DNA from 2 places in the Streptomyces sp. NPDC002276 genome. Region 2 is predicted to be linked to the other one. Evidence: riboswitches for the same ligand, from Rfam matches in the RefSeq annotation. Region 2 holds a riboswitch; the other holds the start of a gene.
The links. A riboswitch is a leader RNA that binds a small molecule or an ion and turns the genes downstream of it on or off. The one in region 2 is predicted to bind cobalamin.

Region 1: linked by a shared signal. The riboswitch ahead of ACWIHT_RS18745 (cobalamin biosynthesis protein) and the one ahead of metE (5-methyltetrahydropteroyltriglutamate--homocysteine S-methyltransferase) in region 2 are both predicted to bind cobalamin.

Annotation. Positions count from the first base shown of each region.
Region 1 is NZ_JBSFCQ010000006.1:413,824-421,635, reverse strand. Features, by position in the region: gene ACWIHT_RS18760 (helix-turn-helix domain-containing protein) at 19-876, shown strand; gene ACWIHT_RS18755 (hypothetical protein) at 1,069-1,503, shown strand; gene ACWIHT_RS18750 (DUF397 domain-containing protein) at 1,778-1,969, opposite strand; cobalamin riboswitch at 2,362-2,501, shown strand; gene ACWIHT_RS18745 (cobalamin biosynthesis protein) at 2,603-3,547, shown strand; gene ACWIHT_RS18740 (cobyric acid synthase) at 3,544-5,094, shown strand; gene cobN (cobaltochelatase subunit CobN) at 5,091-7,812, shown strand, end outside.
Region 2 is NZ_JBSFCQ010000003.1:28,790-36,601, forward strand. Features, by position in the region: gene ACWIHT_RS09335 (methylmalonyl-CoA mutase family protein) at 1-390, shown strand, start outside; gene scpA (methylmalonyl-CoA mutase) at 390-2,576, shown strand; gene meaB (methylmalonyl Co-A mutase-associated GTPase MeaB) at 2,573-3,556, shown strand; gene ACWIHT_RS09350 (hypothetical protein) at 3,582-4,115, shown strand; cobalamin riboswitch at 4,117-4,340, shown strand; gene metE (5-methyltetrahydropteroyltriglutamate--homocysteine S-methyltransferase) at 4,468-6,786, shown strand; gene ACWIHT_RS09360 (histidine phosphatase family protein) at 6,899-7,477, shown strand; gene ACWIHT_RS09365 (polysaccharide deacetylase family protein) at 7,624-7,812, shown strand, end outside.

The DNA of each region.
Region 1 (7,812 bases), on a different contig from region 2:
CACGGAAGAAGGAAAGCCATGGCCAGGGAAGTCGATCCGAGCCTCAACCGCCGCAGGCTCCGCATCGAGCTACGCCGAGCCCGTGAAGCAGTCGGCTTGACCCAGCGCGACGCAGCCGAGGCCGTGGAATGGTCGTTGTCCAAGATCATCCGAATCGAGGCGGGCACCGTCAGCGTGTCCGTCACCGACCTGCGCGCACTGCTCCAGCAGTACGAGGTCACCGACGAGACCCTGATCGCCGAGCTGGAGGAGGCGGCACGCGGATCGAAGGGCCAGTCGTGGTGGGCGCCGTACGCCGACCTGGTCAGCCCGCAGTACGCCCAGTACCTGGGATACGAGAGTTCCGCGACCACTGTCCAGGCGTTCAACCCGCTGGTCGTACCCGCCCTGTTGCAGACAGAGGACTACGCCTCGGCGCTGATGAAGGGCCAGGCCGTCGAGTCCCAGGTCCGCCGGGCGGTCGAGCTCAGGACCGCCCGTCAGGAACGCATCTTCGAGCAACCCGACGGTCCACGGACCTACTTCATCGCCGACGAGTCCACGCTCCGTCGGTATGTCGGCGGTCCCTCCGTGATGCGGCGCCAACTGGAGCACGTCAAGGCGATGGCCCACCACCCCCAGGTGAGCCTGCAAGTCCTTCCGTTCACGGCGGGCTCCTTCTTCGGCACAACCGCGCCTTTCGTGCTCCTCGCGTTCAAGGACGACGACGACCTGCTCTACATCGAGGGCAGTACCGGCAGCGTGGCCAGCCGTGACGACCTCGAACTCATCGCCCGTTACCAGGAGAGCTACGCGGAGATCAGCAGCGCCGCGTACGAAGGTGATCAGGTCATCGAACTGATCGACGAGATCATCACAGGCATGCGTTCCAGCTGAGCCCGGGACGACGACGTCATCGGGCGGTGTCAAGGAGGGCCTATGTGGGTCTTCGACAGGTTTCGCGAGGGGTTGCGGTGGCACGACGCCGCGAGAGCCCTTCCCGGGACCGAAGAGCCACCTTCCGGCGCAGCCGAAGACCCCGAGGGCACCGAGCCGCCCGCTGACGACGTCGCCCTGCGGTCGGCCGCGATGCGCGACACCGGATGGACCCACAACCTGGCCCGTATCGAGGAGACCCGGGTCCAGCAGGACATACAGAAGGAACGCGCGGCCACCGACCAGCGGATCAGGCAGCGCACAGCGGGCTGGCTGCTGGGGTCGGGCACCGCTCTGCTCTTCCTGATCGCCGGCGTCCCGGTCGCGAAGGCCGTTCAGGGCCAGGCCGTCACGACCCTGGGCGTCTGGACGCTGCTGCTGCTTCTGGTGCTCGGGGCGGGCGTCGTGGTGGGCATCTTCTTCCTCATCGGCCGTCTGCTCCGGGACGGTGCGCAGCACACGGCGGACGGCCGGGTCAGCGACGCCACTGCCTGGTCAGATCCGCCGCGACTTCCCGATCAGCGGGCGGCTCCCGCCGGCTCTCCCGCACCCGGGGTCGATACCCAAGAGTCCGGAGGCGGTCGGTGAGTGGTGCGCTGCCCCACCACAGGCCGGCCGCCGCCGCCAGCACCAGCGTGACGCTCGCCCAGACCACCGCTCTTGTGTCGCGTCCCGGCGCCAGGAGCGCGGCCAGGGCCCCGCCCGCCACCGCTACCGCTCCCGACGTCAGACACACCAGTACCACCACGGCCGTCTCACGCCTCTTCGGATCCCTGGTGGAACGCCGGACCCGTGGTGACGAGACGCCTCTGGTCCACCCACCGTGCATCTGCCCACCCCTCCCGTCACACGGGACGACCTGTCAGAGGTCGTCCCGGCCCCGCGACACCAGCCGCTCCAGGAAAGCCGCCCAGGCCGTACGACCGACGGTCAGCCCGAGCCCCTGGCGCCGCTTCGAGTCACGGACTCGTACGGTTTCCGCGTCAACCGCCCACTCCACGCACTCCCCCGAAATTGACGTGGAGTAGCTGCTCTTGCACCAGTGCAGGTGCACCTGTCCCGGCTCGTTCGACTGTGTACGCCACGTGGATGGATACCCATCGACCACACCGACCTCCCCTACCGAGTGTCAGCGCCTCGACGTCGACCGGTCTCCGCGCAGCAGCGTATCGCTCCGCTGAGGGGCCGCGAAGGTGGCTCGTGACCGTCGCTCGAAACAGGGGGCGCCCGATCGCATCAGCTCTCGCCCCCGTCACGAAGTCACCCCACGTCGTTCCTCGGCGCTCTCCAATTGTCCTGACCGCTCGCTCTGTTCGCCGGTCCGCTGTGCGGCTCTCCCCGGTCTCTTTCCCACTCCACCGAGTGGGGACGCGTCATGCCCCGCGACATCCCTCCCCTATGAGCCTCGGCACACTCCTCCGCCCCAGGTCAACAGCAAGTTGACGCCCCTTCCAACACCGTGGTGGACTGCCGGAGCCATGTACGGCGGCAGGAGAGGAAGCCGGTGCGAATCCGGCGCGGTCCCGCCACTGTCACCGGGGTAGACAACCCCGGGAGCCAGGAACTCTCACCGCCGGTCTCGTCGAACCAGGGCGTGGACACCCTGAGTGAGGACATATCGCCATGCTCGGCTGCCGTTCGAGGTCCCGTACCAGCACAGTGCCCGACTCAGCGATCGGCTGACCCGATGCGTGCCGATCGCGTCTTCGCGTACGGCGCCGCCGCCGGCCTTCTCGGTGACCACCTGCTCGGCGATCCCCGCCGCGGGCATCCGGTCGCCGCGTTCGGCCGTGCCGCCGGTGCCGTGGAACAGCTGCTGTGGCGCGACCACCGAGGCTGGGGCGCCCTGCACACCGCCGTGTGCGTGGGCGGCACCGTCTCCCTGGCCGCCGTAGCCACTTCGGCCCTACGACCCTCCCGTACGGCCTCTGCCGCCCTCACCGCCGCCGCCACCTGGGCGGTCGTCGGCGGGACCTCCCTCGCGCGCGAGGCCGGGGTCATCGGGCGGGCGCTGGAGGCCGGTGACATCGAGGCCGCGCGGGCGCGCCTCCCGCACCTCTGCGGACGCGACCCGCAGGCCCTCGACGCCGACGGGATCGCCCGGGCGGTCGTCGAGTCCGTCGCCGAGAACACCTCCGACGCGGTGGTGGGCGCCCTGGTGTGGGGCGGCATCGCCGGTGTCCCGGGTCTGCTCGGCTTCCGCGCGGTGAACACCCTGGACGCCATGGTCGGCCACAAGTCGGCCAAGTACCGCCGCTACGGCTGGGCTTCGGCCCGCCTCGACGACGTGGCCGGCTGGCCGGGCGCCCGCCTCACCGCCGTCCTCGCCACCGTCGCGGGCGACGACCCGCGCGGAGCGGTACGCGCCTGGCGCACCGACGCCCCCAAGCACCCGAGCCCCAACGCCGGTCCCGTGGAAGCCGCTTTCGCGGGCGCCCTCGGCGTGCGACTGGGCGGCACGCTCTCCTACGGCGGCCGGGTCGAGCACCGGCCCGTACTCAACGGCGCCGGACGCGCCGTAGCCGTACCGGACATCGACCGTGCCGTACGACTGTCCCGGCGCGTCGGCTGGCTCGCGCTCGGAGTCAGTGTCGCCGGGCGGCTGTTGCTGCCGAAGGGACGGAAGTCATGAGCGGCGGCGGGCTGTTGGTCGCGGGCACCACCTCGGACGCCGGGAAGAGTGTCGTGACCGCCGGGATCTGCCGGTGGCTGGTGCGGCAGGGCGTGAAGGTGGCGCCCTTCAAGGCCCAGAACATGTCCCTGAATTCGTTCGTGACGCGCGAGGGCGCCGAGATCGGCCGGGCGCAGGCCATGCAGGCGCAGGCCTGCCGCATCGAGCCGACCGCGCTGATGAACCCCGTTCTCCTCAAGCCCGGCGGCGACCGCACCAGCCAAGTCGTCCTGATGGGCAGGCCAGTTGGCGAGATGAGCGCGCGCGGGTTCTTCGGGGGGTCTGGGGGGTCGTCCCCCGGGGAAGGGCTGCACGGCGGGCGACAAGAGGCGCTGCTCGGCACGGTGTTGGACTGTCTCGCCGAGTTGCGGGGCACGTATGACGCGGTGATCTGCGAGGGCGCGGGTTCGCCCGCCGAGATCAATCTGCGGCGGACCGACATCGTGAACATGGGCATCGCGCGCAACGCGCAACTGCCCGTTCTCGTCGTCGGCGACATCGACCGCGGGGGTGTCTTCGCCTCCTTCTTCGGGACGGTGGCGCTGCTCAGCCCTGAGGATCAGGCCCTCGTCGCCGGGTTCCTCGTCAACAAGTTCCGGGGCGATGTGTCGCTCCTGGAACCGGGGTTGGACATGCTGCACGGCCTGACCGGGCGGCGGACGTACGGCGTGCTGCCGTTCCAGCACGGGCTGGGGATCGACGAGGAGGACGGGCTGCGCATCTCGTTGCGCGGCACCGTGCGCGAGTCGAACACCGCGCCGCCGGTCGGCGAGGACGTGCTGCGGGTCGCGGTCTGCGCGATTCCCCTCATGTCCAACTTCACCGACGTGGACGCGCTGGCCGCCGAACCGGGCGTCGTGGTGCGGTTCGTGGACCGGCCGGAGGAACTGGCCGACGCCGACCTCGTCGTGATCCCCGGGACCCGGGGGACGGTGCAGGCGCTGGAGTGGCTGCGGGAGCGGGGACTCGCGGCCGCCCTCGTCCGCAGAGCCTCGGAGGAACGGCCGATCCTCGGCGTCTGCGGCGGCTTCCAGATCCTCGGCGAGCACATCGACGACGAGATCGAGAGCCGACGGGGCTCGGTCGACGGACTCGGAGTACTCCCCCTGCGCGTGCGCTTCGCGCGCGAGAAGACCCTCACCCGGCCGGTGGGCGAAGCCCTAGGCGAGCCGGTCGAGGGGTACGAGATCCACCACGGGGTTGCCGAAGTCCTGGGCGGAGAAGCCTTCTTGGACGGCTGCCGGGTCGGCCAGACCTGGGGCACGCACTGGCACGGCTCGCTGGAGTCGGACGGGTTCCGGCGGGCGTTCCTGCGCGAGGTGGCCGCCGCCGCGGGGCGCCGGTTCGTACCGGCCGCCGACACCTCGTTCGCCGCGCTGCGCGAGGAGCAGCTCGACCGGCTCGGCGACCTCATCGAACAGCACGCGGACACGGACGCGCTGTGGCGGCTCATCGAGTCCGGCGCGCCACAAGGACTGCCTTTCATTCCACCGGGAGCGCCCGCATGAGCACAGTGTTGTTGTTGTCGACCGCCGACACGGATCTGCTGGCGGCCCGCGCCTCCGGCGCCGGGTACCGGATCGGCAACCCGTCCCGCGTGGACGCCACCGACGAGTTGCCCGCGCTCATCGCGGCCTCGGACATCGCCGTCGTACGACTGCTCGGTGGCAAGCGGGCCTGGGAGGACGGGCTCGCCGTGCTCAAGGCCTCGGGCATCCCGACCGTGCTGCTCGGCGGAGAGACCGTCCCCGACGCGGAGTTGATGGCCGAGTCGTCGGTACCGGCCGGTGTCGTCGCCGAGGCGCTCAGGTACCTCGTCGAGGGCGGGCCGGACAACCTGACCGAACTCGCCCGCTTCCTCTCCGACACCGTGCTGCTCACGGGCGAGGGCTTCGAGGCGCCACAGCAGATGCCCGAGTACGGCGTCCACGGCGAACCCGAACTCGACACGGTCCGCCCGACGGTCGCCGTGCTCTTCTACCGCGCCCACGAACTGAGCGGAAACACCGCCTTCGTGGACACCCTGTGCGAGGCGATCGAGGCGAAGGGCGCCAACGCCCTTGCCGTGTACTGCGGTTCACTGCGCGGCGCCGCATCAGGTGTGTACGAGCTCCTCGACGGAGCGGACGCCCTGATCACCACCGTCCTCGCGGCCGGCGGCACGCACGCCTCGGAGGCGTCCGCGGGCGGCGAGGAAGGGGCATGGGACGTCGAGGCGCTCAGCATCCTCAACATCCCTGTCCTGCAAGGGCTTTGCCTCACCACTTCACAGGCTGCGTGGGAGGCGTCCGACGCCGCGCTCTCCCCCATGGACGCGGCGATGCAGGTCGCGATCCCCGAGTTCGACGGGCGGCTGATCACGGTCCCGTTCTCCTTCAAGGAGCAGGGACCGGACGATGTCGCGGTCTACGTCGCCGACCCCGAGCGGGCCGCGCGGGTCGCCGGAATCGCCGTACGGCACGCGAAGTTGAAGCACAAGCCGAACGCCGAGAAGAAGCTCGCGCTCGTCTTCACCGCCTACCCGACCAAGCACTCGCGCGTCGGCAACGCGGTCGGCCTTGACACCCCCGCCTCGGCGATCCGGGTGCTGGACGCGCTGCGGGACGCCGGTTACGGGGTCGACGGACACCCGGACAACGGGGACGAGTTGATCCACCGGCTCATCAACGCCGGTGGCCACGACGTGGAGTGGCTGACGGAGGAGCAGTTGGCCGCCGCGCCCGCGCGGGTGCCGCTCGCCGACTACCAGGCGTGGTTCGACAAGCTCGAACCGTCCCTCAGGCAGGGCATGTTGGACGCGTGGGGCGAGCCGCCGGGCAATCTCTACGTCGACGGCGACGACATCGTGCTGGCGTCCCTCCAGTTCGGGAACGTCGTCGTGATGATCCAGCCGCCGCGCGGCTTCGGCGAGAACCCGATCGCGATCTACCACGACCCCGACATGCCCCCGTCGCACCACTACATGGCCGCGTACCGCTGGCTGGACAACAGCTTCGGCGCGGACGCGATCGTCCACATGGGCAAGCACGGCACCATGGAATGGCTGCCCGGCAAGGGACTTGGGCTGAGCGGCGGCTGCGCGCCGGACGCCGTCCTCGGCGAACTCCCCCTGATCTACCCGTTCATCGTGAACGACCCGGGCGAGGGCACCCAGGCCAAGCGGCGCGGCCACGCCACGGTCGTCGACCACCTGGTGCCGCCGATGGCGCGTGCCGACACGTACGGCGACCTGGCGAAGCTGGAGCAACTCCTCGACGAGTACGCCCTGGTGTCCGACCTGGACCCGACGAAGGCACCGGCCGTGCGCGCGCAGATCTGGACGCTGGTGAAGGCGGCCGAGCTGCATCACGACCTGCATGTGGACGACCAGCCGGACGACGCGGCGTTCGACGAGTTCGTGATGCACATCGACGGCTATCTGTGCGAGATCAAGGACGTGCAGATCCGCGACGGTCTGCACATCCTCGGCGGCGGGCCGGTCGGCGAGGCACGCGTGAACCTCGTACTGGCCGTGCTGCGCGCCTCGCAGGTGTGGGGCGGACAGGCCAACGCGCTGCCCGGGCTGCGGGCCTCGCTGGCCGAGCATTTCGGGCTGGTCGAGAAGGAGTTGCTGGCCGAGCCGGGCGCGCCGGTGAAGGTCCCGGTGGAGCTGAGCGAGTTGGTCGAGGGACCGGCGCGTTCGGCGGCCGACGCGATCGACCTGCTGGAGCAGCTGTGCCGCCGGTTCGCGGAGGGCATGGAGTCCCAGGAGTGGGAGGTCACGGCCGTCCCGGCACTGGTCCGTGCCGTCATCGGAACCGAACTCCCGGCCGCCGTCGCGGTGTTGGAGTTCGCCTGCGACGAGGTGGTCCCCCGCCTCGCCCGCACCACCGACGAGATCGACCACATCCTCAAGGCGCTGGACGGCGGTTACGTCCCGGCGGGGCCCTCGGGCTCCCCGACCCGCGGTCTGGTCAACGTCCTGCCGACCGGCCGGAACTTCTACTCCGTCGACCCCAAGGCCATTCCGTCCAGGCTGAGTTGGGAGGTCGGGCAGTCCCTCGCGGACTCGCTCGTGCAGCGCTACCTCCAGGACAACGGCGAGTTCCCCAAGTCCGTCGGCCTCACGGTGTGGGGCACGTCCGCGATGCGCACCCAGGGCGACGACATCGCCGAGATCCTCGCGCTGCTGGGCTGCCGTCCGGTCTGGGACGACGCCTCGCGCCGGGTGACCGGCTTCGAGGTGG
Region 2 (7,812 bases):
GCCTACGAGGCCCTGCGCGCCCGCTCCGACGCCCACCTCGCGGCGACCGGCTCCCGCCCGCGGATCTTCCTGGCCGCACTCGGCCCGGCCGCCGCGCACACCGCCCGGCTCACCTTCGCGTCGAACCTGTTCCAGGCGGGCGGCATCGAGCCCGTCACCGAGGGCGCGTTCGCGGACAGCGGGGCCACCGAGGCCTGCCTGTGCTCAAGCGACGCGCTGTACGAGGAGCAAGCGGCCACGATCGCCGGGGAGTTGAGGTCGGCCGGTGCCGGCCATGTGTTCCTCGCGGGCCGTCCCGGGCAGTACTCCGGTGTCGACGCCTACGTCTTCGCGGGCTGCGACGCCGTGGCCGTACTGTCCGCCACCCTCGACCGCATGGGAGTGTCCTGATGGCAGCGAGCGGGCGCATCCCCGACTTCTCCGGGATCGAGCTGGGGGCCCCGGCCACCGAAGCCGGACCCGACGAGTGGCGCGACGCCGTCAAGAAGGCGGCGGGCGGCGACGATCTGCTCTGGGAGACCCCGGAGGGCATCGCGGTCAAGCCGCTGTACACCGGGCAGGACCTGGAAGGCCTGGACTTCCTCGCCACCTACCCCGGCATCGCGCCGTATCTGCGCGGCCCGTACCCGACGATGTACGTCAACCAGCCCTGGACGATCCGCCAGTACGCGGGCTTCTCCACGGCCGAGGAGTCCAACGCGTTCTACCGGCGCAACCTGGCGGCCGGTCAGAAGGGCCTGTCGGTCGCCTTCGACCTGCCCACGCACCGGGGTTACGACAGCGACCACCCGCGCGTGACCGGTGACGTCGGCATGGCGGGTGTCGCCATCGACTCCATCTACGACATGCGGCAACTCTTCGACGGCATCCCCCTCGACAGGATGACCGTGTCGATGACGATGAACGGTGCCGTGCTCCCGGTACTGGCGCTGTACATCGTCGCCGCCGAGGAACAGGGCGTACCGCCCGAGAAGTTGGCCGGGACCATCCAGAACGACATCCTCAAGGAGTTCATGGTCCGCAATACCTACATCTATCCGCCGAAGCCGTCGATGCGGATCATCTCCGACATCTTCGCCTACACCTCGCAGCGGATGCCCCGCTACAACTCGATCTCCATCTCCGGCTACCACATCCAAGAGGCGGGCGCGACGGCCGACTTGGAGCTGGCGTACACCCTCGCGGACGGGGTCGAGTACATCCGGGCGGGCCGCGAGGCGGGGATGGACGTGGACGCGTTCGCACCCCGGCTGTCGTTCTTCTGGGCGATCGGCATGAACTTCTTCATGGAGATCGCGAAGCTGCGGGCGGCGCGCCTGCTGTGGGCGAAGCTGGTCAAGCAGTTCGACCCGCAGAACGCCAAGTCCCTCTCCCTGCGCACCCATTCACAGACCTCGGGCTGGTCGCTGACCGCGCAGGACGTGTTCAACAACGTGACGCGTACGGCCGTGGAGGCCATGGCGGCCACGCAGGGCCATACGCAGTCGCTGCACACCAACGCCCTGGACGAGGCGCTCGCGCTGCCCACCGACTTCTCGGCGCGCATCGCCCGCAACACCCAGCTCCTCATCCAGCAGGAGTCCGGCACGACCCGGGTCATCGACCCGTGGGGCGGCAGCGCGTACGTCGAGAAGTTGACGTACGACCTCGCGCGCCGGGCCTGGCAGCACATCGAGGAGGTCGAGGCGGCGGGCGGCATGGCCAAGGCCATCGACGCGGGCATCCCCAAGCTGCGCATCGAGGAGGCGGCGGCCCGTACCCAGGCCCGCATCGACTCCGGGCGCCAGCCGGTCATCGGCGTCAACAAGTACCGGGTGGAGACCGACGAGGAGATCGACGTCCTCAAGGTCGACAACTCCTCCGTCCGCACCCAACAGATCGAGAAACTACGGCGGTTGCGCGCCGAGCGCGACGAACAGGCCACGCAGGACGCCCTGCACGCGCTGACCCGGGCCGCCGAGAGCACCGGCAACCTCCTGGAGCTGGCGGTGAACGCGGCCCGCGCGAAGGCCACGGTCGGCGAGATCTCCGACGCGCTGGAGAAGGTGTACGGGCGGCACGCGAGCCAGATCCGTACGATCTCCGGTGTGTACCGCACCGAAGCCGGCGACTCCCCGTCCGTCGAACGCACCCGCACCCTCGTGGCCGAGTTCGAGGAGGCCGAGGGCCGCCGCCCGCGCATCCTGGTCGCCAAGATGGGCCAGGACGGCCACGACCGCGGCCAGAAGGTGATCGCCACCGCCTTCGCCGACCTCGGCTTCGACGTCGACGTCGGCCCGCTGTTCCAGACCCCGGGCGAGGTGGCCCGCCAGGCCGTAGAGGCGGACGTGCACGTCGTCGGGGTGTCCTCGCTGGCCGCCGGACACCTCACCCTCGTACCGGCGTTGAAGGAGTCCCTCGCCGAGGAGGGCCGCGAGGACATCATGATCGTGGTCGGCGGGGTGATCCCCCCGCAGGACGTGCCCACGCTCCTGGAGATGGGCGCGGCGGCCGTGTTCCCGCCCGGGACGGTGATCCCGGACGCGGCCTACGACCTGGTCGAGCGGCTGGCCACCGACCTCGGGCACACCCCGTGATCGATGTCGACACCTATGTGAAGGGCGTACTCGACGGCAAGCGGGCCCTGGTGGCCCGCGCCATCACCCTCGTCGAGTCGACCAAGCCCCAACACCGCACCATGGCACAGCAGTTGCTGACCGAACTGCTGCCGCACAGCGGGAAGGCCCGGCGCATCGGGATCAGCGGTGTGCCTGGCGTCGGCAAGTCGACGTTCATCGACGCGTTCGGCACGCTCCTCACCTCGCTCGGTTTCCGGGTGGCGGTACTGGCCGTAGACCCGTCCTCCACCCGCACGGGCGGCTCGATCCTCGGCGACAAGACCCGCATGGAACGCCTGGCCGTCGACCCGGCGGCCTTCATCCGCCCCTCCCCCACCGCGGGCACACTCGGCGGCGTCGCGAAGGCGACCCGGGAGTCGATCGTGGTGATGGAGGCGGCGGGCTACGACGTCGTCCTCGTGGAGACGGTAGGCGTAGGCCAGTCGGAGACCGCGGTCGCCAACATGGTCGACTCCTTTCTGCTGTTGACCCTGGCCCGCACGGGCGACCAGTTGCAGGGCATCAAGAAGGGCGTCCTGGAGCTGGCGGACGTGATCGCCGTGAACAAGGCGGACGGCCCGCACGAGCGCGACGCGCGGGGCGCGGCAAGGGAGTTGGCGGGCGCGCTGCGGCTGATGCACCCCGTCGACGCGGCCTGGACCCCGCCGGTGCTGAGTTGCAGCGCCCGTGAGGGCACGGGCCTGGACACGGTCTGGGAGCGCCTGGAACAGCACCGGTCCCTGCTGGACTCCACCGGCCGCCTAGCCGCCAAGCGCCGCGAGCAGCAGGTGGATTGGACGTGGACGATGGTCCGCGACGAGCTGCTGGGCAGGCTGCACGCGGATCCGGCGGTACGCTCACTGGCCCCGGACCTCGAACGGCGGGTGCGGGAGGGCGAGTTGACGGCGACGCTGGCCGCCGAACAGATCCTGCGGGCTTTCGGACCCCGGCCCGGCTGACCCACCGCGACCGGAGGTCGTCCGAGTGTTTCCCGCACGGTTACCCGTCGGCGCTCCGTTGGCGCTGGCTCTGGCGAGTCTCGCCGTGTCCGGCTGCTCTTCCACCTGGGGCTGCTCCGACACCACCGCGAAGCGCGGCAGGGCCGCTGTCAGGGTGCGGGTCGAGGACATCTACGGGCAGCATCTCGGCGCCTCCGCCGAGATCGTCGACTGGCGCCTTGAGCCTCATCCGCAGCGGCCCTCCGACGGTGACCAGGTCCACTTCCACTTCCGGTTCTACGACGCCGACGAGTTCAACGGCCCCGCCTTGGACGTCTGCGCGGTCGACAGGAAGCGCGTGGCCCTGTTGTGCGAGACGGTCTACTCGACCGAGGCGTTCGGGCCGAACGGCGACCGCACGGGCGACAGTTGGCTCGCCGTCGAGCACCCCGCGCAGGTCGCCGGAGTGCTGTTCATCCCCAATGACCAGCACTACCAGACACGAACCTGCGCGCAGGACGGCAAGGACGGCGGCGGGCCGCATCCTCCCGAGCCGGCCACCCTGGGGGACCAGCTGTAATACGCTGACCCACGCAGCTGGTTCGCCCCGTCAGCCAGACGGACGCGTCGCAAGAGGGAACCCGGTGAGATTCCGGGACTGCCCCGCAGCGGTAAGCGAGAACGACCGCCGTCATACGCACTGGGTCCGCGACAGGATCTGGGAAGCGACGGCCAGTAGGTGTCCTCCGGTTCGACGGAGGGCGTGCCCGCGAGTCCGAAGACCTGCCAACTGCCCGTGCGCGAAGCATTCGTGCGCGGAATCCCGGTGACCTCGTGGGCGGGTCGGCGTACACATCATCCGGTGTGCCCTTTCCTTCGCGCTCGCGTTCCGTCCCGGGATCTCAGGGAGACAGCTCGCGAAGGAGAGTTCCGTGACAGCGAAGTCCGCAGCCGCGGCAGCACGGGCCACCGTGTACGGCTACCCCCGTCAGGGACAGGGCCGGGAACTGAAGAAGGCCGTCGAGGGCTACTGGAAGGGCCGCGTCGACGCCGACGCCCTCCGGGCCACCGCGGCCGAACTGCGCCGCGCCAACTGGCGGCAGCTGGCCGAGGCCGGCCTTCACGAAGTGCCGACCGGCGACTTCTCCTACTACGACCATGTCCTGGACACCAGCGTCATGGTCGGCGCGATCCCCGCCCGCCACCGGGCCGCCGTCGAACTCGACGCGCTGGACGGGTACTTCGCGATGGCGCGCGGCACGCAGGATGTGGCGCCGCTGGAGATGACGAAGTGGTTCGACACCAACTACCACTATCTGGTGCCCGAGTTGGGCCCCGACACGGTCTTCACCGCCGACTCGGGCAAGCAGGTCGACGAGTTGAGGGAGGCCCTCGCGCTGGGCCTCACCGCGCGCCCGGTGCTCGTCGGCCCGGTCACCTATCTGCTGCTCGCCAAGCCCGCGCCCGGAGTCGCCGCGGACTTCGATCCGCTGACGCTCCTTGACCGGCTGCTGCCCGTGTACGCCGAGGTCCTGGCGGATCTGCGGGCGGCGGGCGCGGAGTGGGCGCAACTCGACGAGCCCGCGCTCGTCCAGGACCGGACCCCGGCCGAGTTGAACGCCGCCGAGCGCGCCTACCGCGACCTCGGCGCGCTCGCCGACCGGCCGAAGCTGCTGGTCGCCTCCTACTTCGACCGGCTCGGCGACGCGCTGCCGGTGCTGGCGAAGGCTCCGGTGGAGGGGCTGGCGCTCGACTTCACCGGGTCCGCCGCCGCCAACCTCGACGCGCTGGCCGCGGTGGGCGGGCTGCCCGGCAAGCGGCTGGTCGCCGGGGTGGTCGACGGCCGTAACATCTGGGTCAACGATCTCACCAAGTCCCTTGCCGCGCTGGGTACGTTGCTCGGTCTCGCCGACCGGGTCGACGTGGCCGCCTCCTGCTCGCTGCTGCACGTCCCGCTCGACGCCGCCGCCGAACGGGACATCGAGCCGCAGATCCTGCGCTGGCTCGCGTTCGCGCGGCAGAAGACCCGCGAGATCGTCACCCTCGCCAAGGGCCTGGCCCAGGGCACCGGCACGATCTCCGCCCAACTGGCCGCGAACCGGGCCGACCTGGCCTCCCGCGCGGGCTCCCCGATCACCCGGGACCCCGCCGTACGGGAGCGTACCGCCGCCGTCACGGAGGCCGACGCCCGCCGTTCGCAGCCGTACGGCGAGCGGACCACCGCCCAGCGGGCGCGGCTCGGTCTGCCGCCGCTGCCGACCACCACGATCGGCTCGTTCCCGCAGACCGCCGAACTGCGCGCCGCCCGCGCCGACTTGAGGGCGAGCCGGATCGACACGGCCGGGTACGAGGAGCGCATCAGGGCGGAGATCGGCGAGGTGATCTCCTTCCAGGAGAAGACCGGCCTCGACGTCCTGGTGCACGGCGAGCCCGAACGCAACGACATGGTCCAGTACTTCGCCGAGCAGCTGACGGGCTACCTCGCCACGCAGCACGGCTGGGTCCAGTCCTACGGCACCCGTTACGTCCGTCCGCCGATCCTGGCCGGCGACATCTCCCGCCCCGAGCCGATGACGGTCCGCTGGACGACGTACGCCCAGACCCTCACCTCGCGGCCGGTCAAGGGCATGCTCACCGGGCCGGTCACCATGCTCGCCTGGTCGTTCGTCCGTGACGACCAGCCGCTCGGCGACACCGCACGGCAGGTCGCCCTCGCCCTGCGCGACGAGGTCAACGACCTTGAGGCGGCGGGGACTTCGGTCATCCAGGTCGACGAGCCCGCGCTGCGCGAGACGCTGCCGTTGCGGGCGGCGGACCGGGAGACGTATCTCGCCTGGGCGACGGAGGCGTTCCGGCTCACCACCGCCGGGGTCCGGCCGGACACGCAGATCCACACGCACATGTGCTACGCCGAGTTCGGCGACATCGTGCGGGCCATCGACGATCTCGACGCGGACGTCATCAGTCTGGAGGCGGCCCGTTCGCACATGCAGGTGGCGCGTGAGCTGGCCGAGCACGGTTATCCGCGCGAGGCGGGGCCCGGCGTGTACGACATCCACTCGCCGCGCGTGCCGGGCGCGGACGAGGCAGCGGCCTTGCTGCGCAAGGGACTTGAGGCCATTCCGCCGGAGCGGCTGTGGGTCAATCCCGACTGCGGGCTGAAGACCCGCGGCTGGCCCGAGACCCGCGCGTCGCTGGAGAACCTGGTCGCGGCGGCCCGCACGGTCCGTGAGGAACTGGCCGGTTCCTGACCCGAGGAACGAACGGGGCGGGGTCGGCCGGGGGCACCCTCCCGGCCGACCCCGCCCCTCAGTACCGGGGGACGATGTCCGTACACCCCGTCCGGAGAAGTGGAGCAAGCGAGTGACCAGCCGCATCACCCTGATCTCACCGGCGTTGAACCGTTCCCTGCGGGAGGCCCGGTTCGACGACGGCAGTCCGCTCGACCCGAGCGGCAGGGCCCGCGCCGAGTCCGCCGCCGGTTCGCTCGGGGCGGCCGACCGGGTGCTGGTCTCCCCCACCGCGCGCTGCCGGGAGACGGCGTCCGCGCTCGGTCTCGCGGCCGTCCCGGAACCGGAGTTGGCGGGGCTCGACATGGGCCGCTGGCGGGGTCTGACCCTCGACGAGGTGATGGCACGGGAGCCGGACGCGGTGCTGTCCTGGCTGTCGGACCCGGGCGCGGCACCCCACGGCGGGGAGTCGGTGCGGGCGCTGTGCGAGCGGGCGGCCGGGTGGCTGGAGACCGCGGCGACCTTCGAGGGCCGGACCCTCGCGGTCGTGGAACAGGAACTCGTGCGGGCCCTGGCGGTCACGGTCCTCGACACACCCGGGCCCGCCTTCTGGCGACTCGACGTGCCCCCGCTGACCGCGACCGACCTCAGCGGACAGTCCGGGCGATGGAACCTGCGGCTCGGACGGGAGTTGGGGTCCGAGGGCCGCTGACGCGGGGGTACGGGGGTCCCTCTCCTGGTCACCCCGATCAGCTATACACACTGTATATAGTCGCTGTGTATAGTCTGGACATGCCATCTCTGAGGTCTTCGAGCAAGAAGAGGAAAAGAACGCGGTCCGGGTTCCGTGCCGTCGGCATGTTCGTGGCGGTCGCCTCGCTGGCCCTCGCGTCGAGCGGGTGCACCAAGCTCGACACGACCTCGCCCGCCGCCGCCCGGACGCACGCCGTATCGGCCACCGCGCAGGCTCGGTTCGGGACGGTCGACTGCCGGGAGGCCAAGTGCATCGCGCTGACCTTCGACGCCGGGCCGAGCGAGCACTCGGCG